2 linked regions of the Actinospica robiniae DSM 44927 genome follow. The protein of the gene in region 1 interacts with the protein of each later gene in a pairwise test. Links are inferred from orthologs where the notes say so. Each region holds a gene or a part of one and is shown in the gene's direction. Other genes may lie near its edges. The genes, in order: ACTRO_RS35825 and rsfS.

What was found.
Region 2: the proteins of ACTRO_RS35825 (region 1) and rsfS interact in binary tests that used the Escherichia coli proteins (3 or more experiments, as listed by UniProt). The link is inferred for Actinospica robiniae DSM 44927 from one-to-one orthologs.

Annotation. Positions count from the first base shown.
Region 1 is NZ_KI632511.1:8,294,772-8,302,250, forward strand. What follows is about bases 2,764-5,762. They hold ACTRO_RS35825 (ATP-binding protein), read left to right. Parts: upstream 2,764-3,688; coding sequence 3,689-4,837; downstream 4,838-5,762. Other genes in these bases: ACTRO_RS35820 (DUF4132 domain-containing protein), read left to right, coding at 2,764-3,689; ACTRO_RS35830 (DUF5682 family protein), read left to right, coding at 4,842-5,762. Outside these bases: ACTRO_RS35815 (sensor histidine kinase), read left to right, coding at 1-161; more of ACTRO_RS35820, read left to right, coding at 306-2,763; more of ACTRO_RS35830, read left to right, coding at 5,763-7,238; ACTRO_RS35835 (VWA domain-containing protein), read left to right, coding at 7,235-7,479.
Region 2 is NZ_KI632511.1:6,661,950-6,669,299, forward strand. Bases 2,527-5,396 are described here. They hold rsfS (ribosome silencing factor), read left to right. Parts: upstream 2,527-3,707; coding sequence 3,708-4,085; downstream 4,086-5,396. Other genes in these bases: ACTRO_RS28545 (LCP family protein), read left to right, coding at 2,527-3,593; ACTRO_RS28555 (histidine phosphatase family protein), read left to right, coding at 4,202-4,849. Also shown: ACTRO_RS28535 (M48 family metallopeptidase), read right to left, coding at 1-463; ACTRO_RS48295 (hypothetical protein), read left to right, coding at 594-746; ACTRO_RS47555 (hypothetical protein), read left to right, coding at 852-998; nadD (nicotinate-nucleotide adenylyltransferase), read left to right, coding at 1,090-1,779; more of ACTRO_RS28545, read left to right, coding at 1,776-2,526; ACTRO_RS28565 (hypothetical protein), read left to right, coding at 5,665-5,847; ACTRO_RS28570 (caspase family protein), read right to left, coding at 6,474-7,350. UniProt on the Escherichia coli protein: Functions as a ribosomal silencing factor. Interacts with ribosomal protein uL14 (rplN), blocking formation of intersubunit bridge B8.

The DNA of each region.
Region 1 (7,479 bases):
GTGCCGCGTTCCACCGTTACGGCCACCCCGAGCCGCGCGGCCACGGCCTCGGACTGGCCATCGTGCAGCGGCTGGCCGCGGCGAACGGCGGCGACGCAGCCCTGCGCGACACTCCAGGCGGCGGCCTGACCGTCGAACTCGACCTCGGCGCTGCGACTTAGCCGGCGCCGTCGCGCCGGTCGCTTCGATGCGTCCGAGAACGCTGTTCCGGCGGCCGCGATTTCTGTCAGTGGATCTCCTTAAGATGGCCTCATCCCCTCCGGAGAGGGTGGGGATCGAGTGCTGAGGAGGGGGAGAAGGTGCAGGTGAGCACGGCTGTCTCGGGGGCGGAGGAGGAGCTGGTCATCCCGGCCGAGTGGATGCGGGTCCTGCATCCCCGGCGGGGCGGATCGCAGGCGTCGGCGATCGAGCTGCCCGCGCACACCGGCGCGACGGGACCACTCGAAGAGCTGCACGCGCAGGTGGCCGCGGCGTCCACGGAGTTGATCGAGAACTCCCGCACCGCTCCGGAGCTGACCGAGGCGTTCAAGGCTCAATTGGCCGGTAAGACGTCGCCGGCCGGAGCCGCGGCGGCTGCCCTGGCGGCCAAAACCATATCCGGCACCGATCTCCGGGCGCACCTCGATGCCTGGATCACGGCCCACGGCCTGCCGTTCGCGGTGGAGGCCACGCTCGCAGCCGGTCGGATCGAGCTGACCAGTCCCTACTACCGCTCGGAGCCACGGCTCGCCGTGTCGAGCTACGCCGGTCTGCGCGGCATGCAGCTCGAGCTGTTCCGGTGCCTGCGCGGGTACCTCGCGGCGGCGTCCGAGCCCGCGTACGCGCAGGCCGTCGAAGTGCTCGCAGCACATCGATCGGAGTTGCGTGACAGGGTCCTGGCGGCGTACCTCGCGCCGACCGAGGCGGCGTGGGTGGCGCAGGCCTGTGCCGAGGGCGGGAAGATCAGGACACAGGTAGAGCAATGGCGGCCGCTGGTCGTGCTTCTGCAGTGCTCGGTCGGCGGTGTCGAGGAATGGCAAGCCCTGCGCAAGCGCAAGGTGCTTCAGATGGGCCACGTCGACCTCGGCCTCCTGGCCACGCTCGCGATCTCGCTCGGCCCGGCGGCGGTGGAGCTCTTCCCACCCGTGCTGGACAACAGATGGGCGGACGCGGCCGTGCGCCGCGCCGCGCTCGACGTGCTGGCCCGGATACCGGGAGACGAAGCCTTCGCCGTCATGACGCAGCGGCTGACCATGAAGCACGTCTCGACCGCGGCCGCGCAGGCGGCCGAGCGCTTTCCGCGTCGCGCAACGCGCCTGCTGGCCGGGGCCGCGTGCGCCGCGGAGGCTGCCGAGAACGCGCTCCTCGCGCGCAACCTCCTCGTCGGCCACCTGGCCCGGCACGCGGACCTCGTCCCGAGTGTCCGGCCCACGCTCACCGAGGCGGAGCGAGCGCTGGTGGACGAGCTGCGCGCGCTGGCCGCCGGCCGGCCCGCCGCACCCGTCGAGACGCTGCCCGAGCTACTCGTGAATCCGCCGTGGACGCGCAAGCGCCCGAGGCCCCGGCCGGCCCGCGGATCGGCGGCCGGGCCGGTCGAACCGGCGCCCGATGCGTTACAGGCCCCTGAGATCTGCCGGATCGACTGGCTGCCGGGCGAGCGCGAGACCTTCGACCACGGCAGGCCGAAGACCTTCGAGTCCGACTGGGAGCCGATCCTCAAAGAGATCGAGGCCCGGGGCTTGACCCGCTGGGACCACGACGCGCGCGGCGCCCTGCTGCATGCACCTGAGGCAGAGGCACGCCGAGCACTGTCCTTCCTGCGCTCCGGTTTCGGACAGTCGGATCAGGTCTACGCGTTCGGCCCGCTGCTCGTGCGCTTCGGCACCGACGCGATCGAGCCGATCCTCTACCAGGGCAGCGATCGAAGCCTGGTTCACCGCGGCGCGGTGCTGCAGCCGATCGTGGAGCTGCGGGTGGCCCGGCTGATGGCGCAGTGGTTGCAGCGGCTCGACGGCGGCCGTCCGCCGGCCCGGGCGTGGCTCGCCCGCCACGGTGCCGATGCCGCGGTCCTGCTCATCCCGGACGCGCTCGGCACCGACAAGCAGTTGCGTCCGCTCGCGGAGGACGCGCTGCGCTACCTCGCCGAGCCCAAGGTCGGCGTCGAGGTCGCGAGCATCGCCGAGCGCGAATACGGCGCGTCGGCGGCGGTAGAGGTCAAGTCCGTCGTCGAGGCGGACCCGCTCGAGCTCATCCCCGCTCGGGCACCGAAGCTCGCCGACTGGCTGAGCGAGGCCCACCTGCCGCAGATCCTGCTGCGCGGCCGGAAGGAGGCTCTGCCGGAGGAGTCCGTGCGGCATGTGCTGACCATGCTCATGCTCTCCAGGCCGGGCGAGCCGTATGCGGGCCTTGAGACGGTCGTCGAGCTGGCCGATCCGGTCTCGCTCTGCGGCTTCGGCCGTGCGCTGTTCGCCGCGTGGCGCGCGCGGGATTACGTGCCCAAAGAGTCCTGGATCCTCTACGCCCAAGGCTTTCTGGGTGACGCGTCGACCGTGCGCCACCTCGTCTCGCTGATCAGCGGCTGGCCGCGTGAGAACGGCAACCACCGTGCGACGCTCGGGCTCGAAGTGCTCGACGACTTCGGCACCGATCAGGCGATGCTGCACCTCTACCGGATATCAAGGACCACGACCGGGCGGTCGCTACGCGAGCGGGCCGGGGAGAAGGTGGGCCACCTCGCGGCGGCCCGCGGCATGACGCCCGCTCAGTTCGTCGACCGCCTGATCCCCGACCTGGGCCTTGATGCGCAGCAGGGCACTTGGCTCGATTACGGCCCGCGCCGGTTCCGGGTGGAGCTCGACGAACTCGGCGGCTACTCGCTCGCCGACGAACAGGGCGCGACGTACGCGACGCTCCCGCAGCCGAAGCCCGGCCAGGACGACCCGGAACTCGCCGAGACCGCCCGAGAACGGCTCAGCAGCCTGATCGACGACGCCAAGCTGGTGCGCACCCACGCGGCCGAGCGGCTGGAGTCGGCGATGTCGATGAGCCGTGCCTTCAGCACGTCGGAGCTCCGTACCCTGCTCACGCACCCGCTGGTCGGAACGATGGCACGCGGCCTGGTCTGGCTGAGCGAGGATTCCGGTCCCGGCACGGCGTTCCGCATAGCGGAGGACGGCGCCTTCGCAGACGTCGAGGACCGCACGTACGAGCTCCCACAGCAGGCCACCGTCCGCATCGCGCACGCGGCCCGGCTTGGCGCGGATCTCGGCGCGTGGGCCGAACTGTTCGCAGACTACGAAATCATCCAACCCTTCCCGCAGCTCGGCCGGCCCGTCTACGGTCTGGTCGGCGCGGAGCGGACCGGAGCGCCGTTCACCCGATACCAGGAGGCGCTGGTCCTCGGTGAGAGGATGCGTGAACTGCTCGAACGCGGCTGGCAGCGAGAAAGGTCGTACGGATACGGTCCGCGGGAGTGCCTCTTGCGCCCCACGCCGGACGGCAGATGGCTCGCGCTCGCACTCAAGCCGGACTTCCAGTACACCGCGGGCCCGGAGGCCCGGTCGCGCGTCGACTCCGTCAGCATCCTGGAAGCCCCGCACGTCGACGGTTCCGGCCGGAGCCTGCCGCCGTCGCCCCTGCACGATCTCGACCCGATCACCGTCTCCGAACTCATCGGCGACCTGAACCGACTCGTCGATGGAGAACCCTGATGCGGAACGAACCCGCCGCGCCCGACGCCGGCGCACCCGACACCACCGCGCCCGCGGTGGCCGGCGCAGTCGGCGAGCTCCAGCGGCCGCCCGCGGAGATCCGCCACGCCGACGAGCTCGCCCGGCTCGCCGACAGCGACGGCGGCCACCGTCCCCCTGGCTGGCGGCTGAGCCTGCAAGCCGTGCGCGCCTTCGTGATCGGTGACGAGAGCCTCGGGATCAGCCGCAAGTTCGTCGGCGATCCGGCGCTGGTGGACCGCGCCCTGGTCAGCCTCGCCACCAGCAGAGGTCTGATGCTCGTCGGTGAGCCGGGCACGGCCAAGTCCCTACTCAGCGAGCTGATCGCGGCGGCGGTCTGCGGCACCTCCACCCTCACCATCCAGGGCGGCGCGGCCACCACCGAGGACCAGATCAAGTACTCCTGGAACTACGCCCTGCTCGTCGCCGAAGGCCCGAGCGAGCGCGCCCTCGTGCCCGCGCCGCTGCTGCGCGGCATGGCCGAGGGGCTGATCGTGCGGTTCGAGGAGATCACCCGCTGCGCGCTCGAGGTGCAGGACACACTGCTCTCCCCGCTGTCCGAGCGCGCCCTGGTCGTGCCCGAGCTCGGTGCCGCCGGGACGGTGTTCGCCCGGGCGGGCTTCAACGTCATCGCCACGGCCAACTCCCGCGACCGCGGCGTCAACGAGATGAGCGCGGCGCTCAAGCGGCGCTTCAACTTCGAGACCGTCTTCCCCATCCCGGACTTCGAGACCGAGCTCGCGCTGGTCGAGCAGGAGGTCGAACGCCTGCTGCAGGCCTCGGGCGTCACCGCGCCGCCGCGCCTGGACGTGCTCGAGGTCCTGGTCGGGGCGTTCCGCGACCTGCGTACGGGCGTGACCGCCGACGGCACCCCGGTAGACCGGCCTTCGGCGATCATGAGCACGGCCGAGGCGGTCTCGGTGGCGCACGCGGTCGGCCTGCGCGGCTGGTTCCTGCGCGGCGAGTCCGGCGGCGTCGCCGACGTGGCCGCGTGCCTCGCCGGCACCGTGGCCAAGGACAGCGCCGACGACCTCAGCAGGCTGCGTCGCTACCTGGAGAAGCAGGCGAAGAGCCGCGGCGACGGCCTGTGGCGCGACCTGCACGAGGCCCGCCACCTGCTGCCGGGCTGAGCCGATGTCGATCACCTACATCGGAGTGCGCCACCACTCGCCCGCCTGCGCACGCCTGGTCGCGCGCACGATCGCGCGGCTGCGTCCGGCGTACGTGCTGGTCGAGGGCCCAGCCGACATGAACGAGCGGATCAGCGAGCTGTATCTGCGCCACCGCCTGCCGATCGCGGTTTTCAGCAGCGGGCCGGGCTTCGCGTCGTACGCCCCGTTCTGCGCGTACTCGCCGGAATGGGCGGCGCTGACGGCGGCCCGCACGGCGAAGTCGGTGCCGCTGTTCATCGACCTGCCTGCCTGGCACCCGGCGTTCCGCGACCGCTCGAACCGCTACGCGGACGCCGAGCTGCATTATGCGGCGGCGATGGAGCGGCTGTGCCGGGAGCTGCGCGCGTCGAGCGTCGACGAGCTCTGGGACCGGATGTTCGAGGTCGAGGACGGCGACGGCCTGGCCGAGCGGCTGACGGCGTACTTCGACCTGCTGCGCGGCGACCTGGACGCGAGCGAGGGCGACGCCGAGCGCGAGCGGTACATGGCGCGCTGGATCCGCGCGGCGGCGGCGCAGGCCGGCGACGCACCGGTGGTCGTCGTGACGGGCGGCTTCCACACCGCCGCGCTGCGGCGCCTCGTGGACCAGGGCGCTGATGTCGAGGGTGCGAGGCGCGAAGATGACAGGCCCGGCGCCCCGCGAGGGGACGGGGCTGGGACGGCAGCCGACAACGCGGCCTGGCCCGACGTGCCTTCGCCGGAGGACGGGGCGCGCGTGTCCAGCTACCTGGTGCCTTATTCCTTCCGGCGGCTAGATGCCTTTACCGGCTACCAGTCCGGCATGCCTTCGCCCGAGTACTACCAGCTGCTCTGGGAGCACGGGGCTCGGCGGGCGGCGGATGAGGTGGTCAAGGCCGTCGCGCAGCGGCTTCGGCAGCGGGGGTTGGCGGCTTCGACCGCGCACCTCATCGCGGCGGGGGCTCAGGCTTCGGGGCTGGCTCGGCTGCGCGGGAGCCGGGTGCCGACGCGGGTCGACCTGCTCGACGGGCTGGTCAGCGCACTGGTCTCGGAGGACCTCGGGCAGCCGGTGCCTTGGGGGCGGGGCGGGGGACTGACGCCGGGGTCGCATCCGGTCGTGGTCGAGATGGTCGCGGCGATCAGCGGGGCGCGGGTGGGGCGCCTGCACGCGAAGACTCCGGCGCCGCCGCTCGTCCACGACGCTCTCGCGCAGCTCGAACGGCTCGGTCTCGACGACTGCTCCGGCGAACTCGAGCTCGACCTCTGCGACGCCACCGGGCTCGCGCGCAGCAGCGTTCTGCATCAGCTGCGGGTGCTCGGCGTGCCGGGGGCCGAGCGGGAGGCGGGGCCGGCGGACGGGCTTGATCCGGCTTCGCGGGAACGGTGGCGGATCGGGTGGGGGGAGCGGCGGCTGGTCGCGCTCATCGAGGCCGGGGCGCACGGGGCGACCTTGGCGCAGGCGGCGGCCTCGGCGCTCAAGGAGCGGGTCTCCGGGGTGGGCGGCGTCGACGTGCTGCCGCTGCTCTCCGGCACGCTCTTCGACACCGTGCTGTGCGGCCTTCCGGCCGATGCCGATCAGATCCTGGCGCTGATCGCCGACGTGCTTGCTGACACCGCTTCAGCGGGCGGTGCTGATCTCGGGCCGCTCGGCTCGGTGCTTTCGGCATCGCTTGGGTTGTGGCGGCATGACCGGGTCTTCCGGATCGCGCGCAGTCCGAGCCTGACGCACGTCATCGCGGCCGCGGCCGAGCGCTTGCTGCGGCTCGCGCATGCGGTCACTGGGCCGGACACAGCGGCGGATCCGCATCGGTCGACGGCGCTAGCGGCGCTGCGCGACGCGGTTCGGCACGCGGAGCCGGTGCTGACGGTGGACCGGGCCGAGGTCACCGCCGCCGCAGCGCGGATCGCGAGTGATCAGCAGGCGCCGCCGGACCTGCGCGGCGCCGCACTGGGCCTCGGCTGGAGCCTCGGCGTCGGAGGTGGCGTCGTCGGCGTCGGCGGCGCAGTGGTGGCCGTGCCGCCGGGGATCGGGGTGCGGCGGATCGGGGACTGGCTGGCCGGGCTGTTCGCGCTCGCGCGCGAGGAGGCATCGAGCGCTGAGATGATCGGTCTGCTCGACGGCGTGGTGGGCGCCATGACCGAGGACGAATTCCTCGGCGCCCTGCCCGCGCTGCGGATGGCCTTCGCCTACTTCCCGCCGCGGGAGAAGGAGGCCGTGGCGCGGAGCCTTCTCGACCGCCGCGGCCTGCGCGGGGACGCGCGCGGGCTGCTTCGGGTCTCCGTCTCGCCCGCGAACGGCATGGAGGCCAGGAGCCGGGAACGGACCGCCCTCGCCGAGCTGGTCGAGCACGGGCTGCTCTCAACGGAAGCGGAGCAGCTGGTGAAGGGCGTGCGGATATGAGTCGTGCGGACGTGCGTGCGGACATGGGCAAGGGCGCGGGCCGGATCGACCCGGATCTGGAGCGGTGGCGGCTGATCCTGGGCGCGGCGGTACAGCAGACGCTGCCTATCGACGATGCCGCGAACGGTGTGGCATGCCGGCAGGACGCCGCACTCGACTGGCTTTACGGCCGAGACGAGGACCTGCGGCGGCGCGGCATCCGCCCTTCGACGCCGGGCGGGGGTAGCGGCGAGGACCGGCG
Region 2 (7,350 bases), 1.6 Mb from region 1 along the record:
GCAGCATCGTGCGGTAGACCGCGTGCCCGGAGAAGGCGTGCCCGAGCTCGTGCGCGATGACGAAGCGCAGCTCCTCCTCGTCCAGCAGCTCCACCAGTCCGGTGTTCAGGACGATGACCGGCTTGTTCATGCCGATCGTCATCGCGTTCACCGTCGGGGTCTGCGAGACGAACATCTCAGGCTTCTCCGGCACGTCGAGCACCCGGCAGGCGTCGTCGAGCAGGATGTCGAGCCGCGGGAACTGCTGGCGCGAGACCTGCACCGCGTTGCCCAGCAGCATCAGCCGCACTTCGCGCTCGTTCATGATCGAGTTGAACAGCTTGAGCAGCGCGTCGAAGCCTGCCAGCTTGCGCAGCGCCACCAGCGCCGCACGGTCCGCCGGGTGCTCGTAGGCACGTGAGCTGATGCCGGGAAAAGTCTTGCGTACACGAGCCGGCGCGGCGTCTTGCGTATCGACGGGCATGGCTTCGAGCCCCCTCGGGTGAGTCGCTGGTTGGAAACCCACGTCGAACATACCGACCCGGCGCGTTGTGCGCTGCGGGGTAGGCCTACTCTTTTTCTTCGAGTAACGCTTTTTCTAAGGACGGTCGACCGTGAGCATTCTCGCCGACATCGCATCGGACAGCGCCCCGCCCGGGATCTTCCTGCGCGTGTTCATCCTGGGCGGACTGGCCTTCGTCGGCCTGTGCGCGTGGTTCGTGCTGCGCGGATACGTCAAGTCGGGTGACAAGGACGAGCACAAGTAGGCCGCCGGGCCACCCCCTCGCGTACTCCGCGGGGCCCTGGCCCTATATTCGAGTGCGCAGCGCGAGCTGCGCCGAAGACTCGCGACGAAGGAATCGAGCGGTTCGATGAACGCACATGTGCTGTCCGTGGTAGCCGAGGGGACCGCCCCCAACCGGTATTCCGGCATCAACCCTGCTCTCAACGCTGCCTGCGTGATGGCCGGGTTCCTCATCCTGCTCTTCCTGGTCACCCGCCTCAACCGGGACAAGTAGACCGGACGATCGCGGCCTGTCCCGGCCGATCGGGCGCCCGCCGCCGCACGGTGGGGCGCCCGGCCGGTGAGAGACGGTAGGGTCGGGACGCATGGACGGCCCCAACGTTGCCCCGAGCACCGAGAGGCGCCACACCGTCGGCGCCCCCGATCCCGCGGGCACGCCGCGAGGTGATCGGCGCCGCGTCCGCCTCGGCGTGATGGGCGGCACCTTCGACCCGATCCACCACGGCCACCTCGTGGCCGCCAGCGAGGTCGGCTCGCTCTTCTCGCTCGACGAGGTGGTGTTCGTCCCCACCAACGAGCCCTGGCAGAAGTCCGACCGCTCGGTCAGCTCGCCCGAGGACCGCTATCTGATGACGGTCATCGCCACGGCCTCCAACCCCCGCTTCTCGGTCAGCCGCGTGGACATCGACCGCGGCGGACCCACGTACACCGTGGACACCCTGCGCGATCTGCGCAGCGAACGCGGCCCCGACGTCGACTTCTTCTTCATCACCGGCGCCGACGCGCTAGGCCAGATCTTCTCCTGGCGCGACGCCGATGAACTGGTGGAGATGGCCCACTTCGTCGGCTGTACGCGGCCGGGCCACACGCTCACCGACCCCGGGCTGCCCCTCGGCAAGGCCTCGCTGGTGGAGATCCCGGCGCTGGCCATCTCCTCGACCGCGTGCCGGGAGCGGGTGCGCCGAGGCGAACCGGTGTGGTATCTGGTTCCAGACGGCATCGTCCAGTACATCAACAAGCGCTCGCTGTACCAGCCGGCCGAGGAGGCGAGATGAGCGGAACGGGACGACGCCGCAAGCCGCCGGTCGAAGGCGAAGGCGGAGGCGAGCCGCAGTACGAGCGCGGCGCCTTCGAGGCTCAGGAGCCGCAGGGCGGCCAGCAGTGGCAGACGTACGCCCCCGCGCCCGAGCCGCAGTACGACTACGACTGGCGCGGCGCCGAATCGGCCGCCCAGCCGCCGGCCGCGCCCGCAGCCCCCGCTGCCCCGCCGCCCGCGGCCGCCGAGCAGTGGCCGCCGCAGTATCAGCAGCCTTACCAGGAGTACCAGATCCCTCAGCCGCGCTGGGAGCAGCCCGCCCCCGCCGCGTACGTCGAGCCGGACCCGATACCCGCACCGCCGCCCGCCGCTCAGCCCGAGCCGGCCCCCGCCGCGTCCGCCGCCCCGGCCCCGCGCACCCGGCCGCAGCCGCGCCCCGAGCCCGCCGGCGACGCCTTCAATTTCGACTTCGACCTCGACGAGGACGACGCCTCCGCCGCGTCCGCCACCGGCCCCCGCCCCGCCGCCGGCCGTCCCGCCGACAAGGACGGCTACCGTCCCGGCGACTTCGCGTTCGTGGACGAGGGCAACGACCCCGAGGTCAAGGGCTGGCTGGAGTTCAGCGAGAGCCGCGCCGACTCCAGGGCCGAACGCACCCGCCGCCTGCGCACCCGGCTGACCGCGCTCGCGGCCGTGCTCGTGCTGGCCGGTGCCGGCTTCGGCGCGTACAGCGTCTTCGGCGGCTCGAGCAGCACTCCCGCAGCCGCGGCCGCCACCAAGTCCCTGCTGCTGTTCCAGCTCGACGACGCCGACGGCAACTCGATCGGCGACGCGCTCATGGTGACCAAGCGCGGCGGAGCCCAGGACGGCTCGGCCGTGGGCGGCACCGGCGCCATCGTGGTCATCCCGGCCAAGATGCAGATCCAGTCCGACTTCGGCACCCAGCCGTTCGGCGGCGACATGACCGGCAGCCCGCTCCAGCCGCCCGCCGACGACACCGAGGTCGCCGCCACCCTGGGGGTCACCCCCGACGGCGACATGACCATGAACGAGACCACGTTCGGCATCTTCGTGGACGAACTCGGCGGCCTGACCGTGACGACCAACACCGACATCCCCGCCACCACCGCCGACCCGTCGGGCGTGAAGCAGGGCACGGTCACCCTCAGCGGCGCCCAAGCCGTCGCCTACGCCACGTACCAGGCCAAGGGAGAATCCGACAGCGCCCAGTCGGTCCGCTTCGGCCAGGTCGTCAGCGCGCTGATGACGAAGATGCCGTCCTTCGGCAACGCCGTCAGCGCCCAGCTCAACCAGCTCGGCCTGATCACCAAGCCGTCGATGCCGCTGACCAAGCTCAGCCCGATTCTCGCGGCGCTCGCCGCGCAGCAGGCCGCCGGCAAGGTCACCGAGGTCGTGCTGCCGCTGAGCCAGGACGGCAACGACACGCTCAACTACACGGCCGCAGCCCCGATCGTCTCCAAGCTCCTCGGCGGCACCATGAAGGCCGGTGCGTCAGCCGGCCAGGCCGCGCGCGTGCTGGTCGAGGACGCCACCGGCGCCACCGGCCCGAAGGCGCAGCAGCTGATCTCCGCCGCCGAAGCCGACCTGCAGAACGGCGGCTACACGTTCAACGGCGGCGACGCCGTCCCCGAACAGGCGAAGACGGTGGTGGAAGTGGCCTCCTCGTCCCAGCAGGGCCTCGCCCAGCAGGTCGCGAGCGGTCTGGGCCTGAGCGGGAGCACGGTGAAGGTCGTGCCCGGTCTCGCCCAGGTAGACGATGTGACCGTCGTACTCGGCGCCGACTGGGCGAGCGTGGCCACCGCAGGCTCGTAGGCTGCCGACGCGGAACGGCCAGGTCAGCGTGGCCGACCTGAGGCGGACGGGCTACCCGGCCACGCCCCGTGAGATCCTGGCCTTAGCACCGACCGACCGACGAGGGGTATCCGAGTGACAGCGACCGACCGCGCCAAAGACCTGGCGATCGCCGCCGCCGAGGCGGCATCCGACAAGCTCGCGCACGACATCGTGGCGTACGACGTGAGCGAGGTCTTCGTGATCACCGACGCGTTCGTGCTGGCCTCGGCCCCCACGGACCGCCAGGTGCGCGCGATCGTGGACGGGATCGAGGAGCGGCTGATCGAGCTCGGCGCGAAGCCCGCCAGGCGCGAAGGCCAGCAGGAGGGCAGGTGGGTGCTGCTCGACTACCTCGACATCGTGGTGCACGTGCAGCACAGCGAGGAGCGCGAGTACTACCTGCTCGAGAAGCTGTGGAAGGACTGCCCGCGGATCGAGCTGCCGGAAACGGTGACCGGGAGCAGGCCGTGAACACGGTCGACCTCAACGCCGGCGACGTCCCCGGGGAGGCGCCCGAGCAGCCCCCGGCCGCCGCCGGCGCCCCCCGCCCCACCGATCGCCACGCGTACTACGTCACCGGCCGCAGGATCGTGCTGTGGCGGCACGGCCAGACGGAGTGGAACCTCGAGGGCAGGCTCCAGGGCCAGACGGACGTCCCCCTGGACGAGATAGGCCGCGCCCAGGCCCAGGCCGCCGCGCGCCTCCTCGCCGCCCTCGAGCCCGACGTCGTCATCTCCTCGGACCTCTCCCGGGCCGAGGACACCGCGAGCGCCCTCGCCCGCCTCGTGAAGCTCGAGGTGGAGCTGGACGAGGGCCTGCGGGAGACGTACGTCGGCACCTGGCAGGGCCTGACGGACGAGGAGATCAAGGCCAAGTTCCCGGAGGAGTACGCGGCCTGGCGCAAGGACCACTACCACCAGCGCCGCGGCGGCGGCGAGCTGGAGGCGGAAGTCGCCGAGCGCGCCGTCGCCGCGATCGAGCGCGCCCTGGCCCGCGTCCCCGCCCGCGGCACCATCGTCGTGGTCACCCACGGCGGCACCGCCCGCGTCGCCATCGCCCGCCTCCTCGGCCTCCCCGAGCAAGCCGCCGGCGTCCTCGGCGGCCTCTCCAACTGCTGCTGGTCCGTCCTCGGCGAAGGCCACCGCGGCTGGCGCCTGCTCGAGCACAACGCCGGCTCCCTCCCCGAGCCCGTCATCGGCGACGACCACCTCGACCAGTCCGACACCGAGCCCTGACCCCCCGCCGCCGCCGGCCCGCCCGCCGCTCTGAGCTGCGACGGATAACCGATTTCCCTTCCGACCCTCACGTTGGCTAATATGGGCGAGCCCGCCCGGGAGCAGCAAGGATCCACGCGGAACCGAAGACTGTGACCGGGGGGACCACCCGAATCGGTGTAGTAAGATCGACGCCGAAGCGAGTGAACGACAAGTTCATACAAGGGGCCATAGCTCAGCTGGTAGAGCATTTGTCTGGCAGACAAAAGGTCAGGGGTTCGAATCCCCTTGGCTCCACAGGGAAAGATCCCCAGTTCAGTGCTCTGAGCTGGGGATCTTTTGTATCGGCATTGACTTACTGGTCTAGTCCACTTGCCGTACGGGACCGCATAAAGCCGGTCTTGCGAGCAAACAACGAGTGGATGCGCGATCCGGGGTCTGAGGCGGTTTGTACGTACCCGTATTCGTTAGGCCCTCCCGTAGTTCTCGCCGGTTACCAGAAGCTCTGCCCGGGTTTGGTTCGGCGTTGCGCTCAGATCGGTGCGGGGTGTCTAGGCCCGGTCGGACCCCTGTCGGTATGCATGATCGCGTTGTCGGCGGTCAGGCCGCATTCGCACGCCATCGCGAGCGCGCCGGTAACGAGGCTGGTGCGCATGTGTGGCGCGATCGCCCAGCCGATCACCTTCTTGCCAGAGACTGCACCGTAGCGGGTGGATCCAGCCTTCGGATGTGCGGAAACAGGAGATGTCGCCCGTGAGTTTCATTCCGGGCATGGGGCTGCGAGCTGCCGTTGGGGTAGGTCCGGGATCGCGGTGGCGGCTTTGTCGGGTCTGGTCGTGCAGTTCGTGGACGAACGCGAAGCGTTCTCTCGTCGGCGCGTGATGGATCAACGCTTCGGCCGCGTCCCGCAGGACGTCGGCTTCCTCGCGCAGCGTCTACAGCTCGCGTTCTCGGCGGCGCGGTTGTCCGCGGGTGTCGGCAAGGGCGGCTTCGAGATCACCTGGCACAGCGCGACATGAACGAGACGCTGGCACCAACAGACGCGCTACCGTCGTCCCGTTGCTGTTCTGTGGCGCAGCGGACACAACGCCAGAACCCACCCGGCCGCATGTTAAAGCTCTGGTGGGCCCAGGTGGTGGCAGAAACCGCGTCCACTCCAGGCGGTGCTGCGGCGTTCAAGGAGCGCGATCTGGTGGCGCAGGAGCAAGATTTTCGCGTCTTTCCAGGCTGTGGAACGGCGTGACAGTCTCAGCCACACGGGCAGACGCACGGCCAGGAGGAAGACGAACCGCAGGCACATAGCAGACGATCATCGCGGAGCAACCGTGGAGACGACAACTCGCCCGCAGGCTGACCTGCGCGGACGAGGAATTCGGCAAGCACAGGGCATCGGTGCCCTGGCGTTGATCGCTGCCGGGCCGGTGTCATCGAGAGGGCATGTCGGCAGCGCTGATGGCTGAAACCATGTGCTGTGTCGCGGCGCGGCGAGTACAGAGATAGTCACCGCTCTTCGATGTGAACTCGTAGAACTTGTAGCGGTACAGGTTCAACGACGCATTACCACGTCGTCGCCGGCGCCCAGGCTAGCGATCGGGGAGTCGAACCGGCCGGGTCAGCATGTCTGCTGTTGTATCCGAGGAGCCGCTCAGGGGCAGGTGAGGGTGACGGCGGAGACGGTCATGGGTCCCGGGACGCCGCTGGTGCGTGAGTCGGTGAAGTCGAGTACCGCCTGACCGGTGGGGAAGGGGCCGGCAGGGTGGGTCTGCCAGGTGCCTTGAAGCCTGACCTGTGACAGGTCGAAGTTGGGGTGCGGGTCGTCGGTAAAGTCGTTCTTTTTGGTGGTCCAGAAGTAATGGGCGTTGTACTGCGAGTAGCTGGAGCGAGCGACGTAGATGTGGAAGGTGCACGCGGCGTGAGTCGGGACGTTGTTGAAGATCCACTGGGCGTAGTTCATCCAGTTGTCGGCGGCGGCATTTGTGGTGGGCTCGGTGTACATCAGGCTGTTCGGGCAGGTGGTCGTTGGCACGGTCCCGGTCGCGGGCACGGTGGTCCACGGGTGCGCCGTCTTAGCCAGCTGCGGGTTGAACTGGGCGTGGTTCGTAGAGGGGCAGCCGGGGCCCACGGTCTGGTCGTAGGCGAGTTCGGGGGGCGCGGCCGTGGCCGAGAACGGAGCGCCGGAGGTGATGCGGGCGGTGGTGGGAGTGGTGGGCGGCGTGGATAGGTGCGTCGAGCCGCCGGTCCACGGGTGGGTCGCGAGCACGGCGGCGAGGGCGAGGAGCGCGACCAGCGACGGTACGGCGATTTTGGCCCGCGTGAGGGTCGAAAGCAGCCCTCCGGCGGTTTCCCTAGGGTTCGGCCCGGGGGATGGCTGTTCGTCCGGACTGGCCGTGTTGCGTGCGAAGGGATATTGGCGGGCGCCGCGGGTGCCGGCTTCGACGGGTTCGGGCAGGTTGGCGCGCAGCAGGCGGGCGCGCATCTCCAGGAAGATCTGGTCCAGGCGTAGGGTCGCGGGCAGGTGGGGG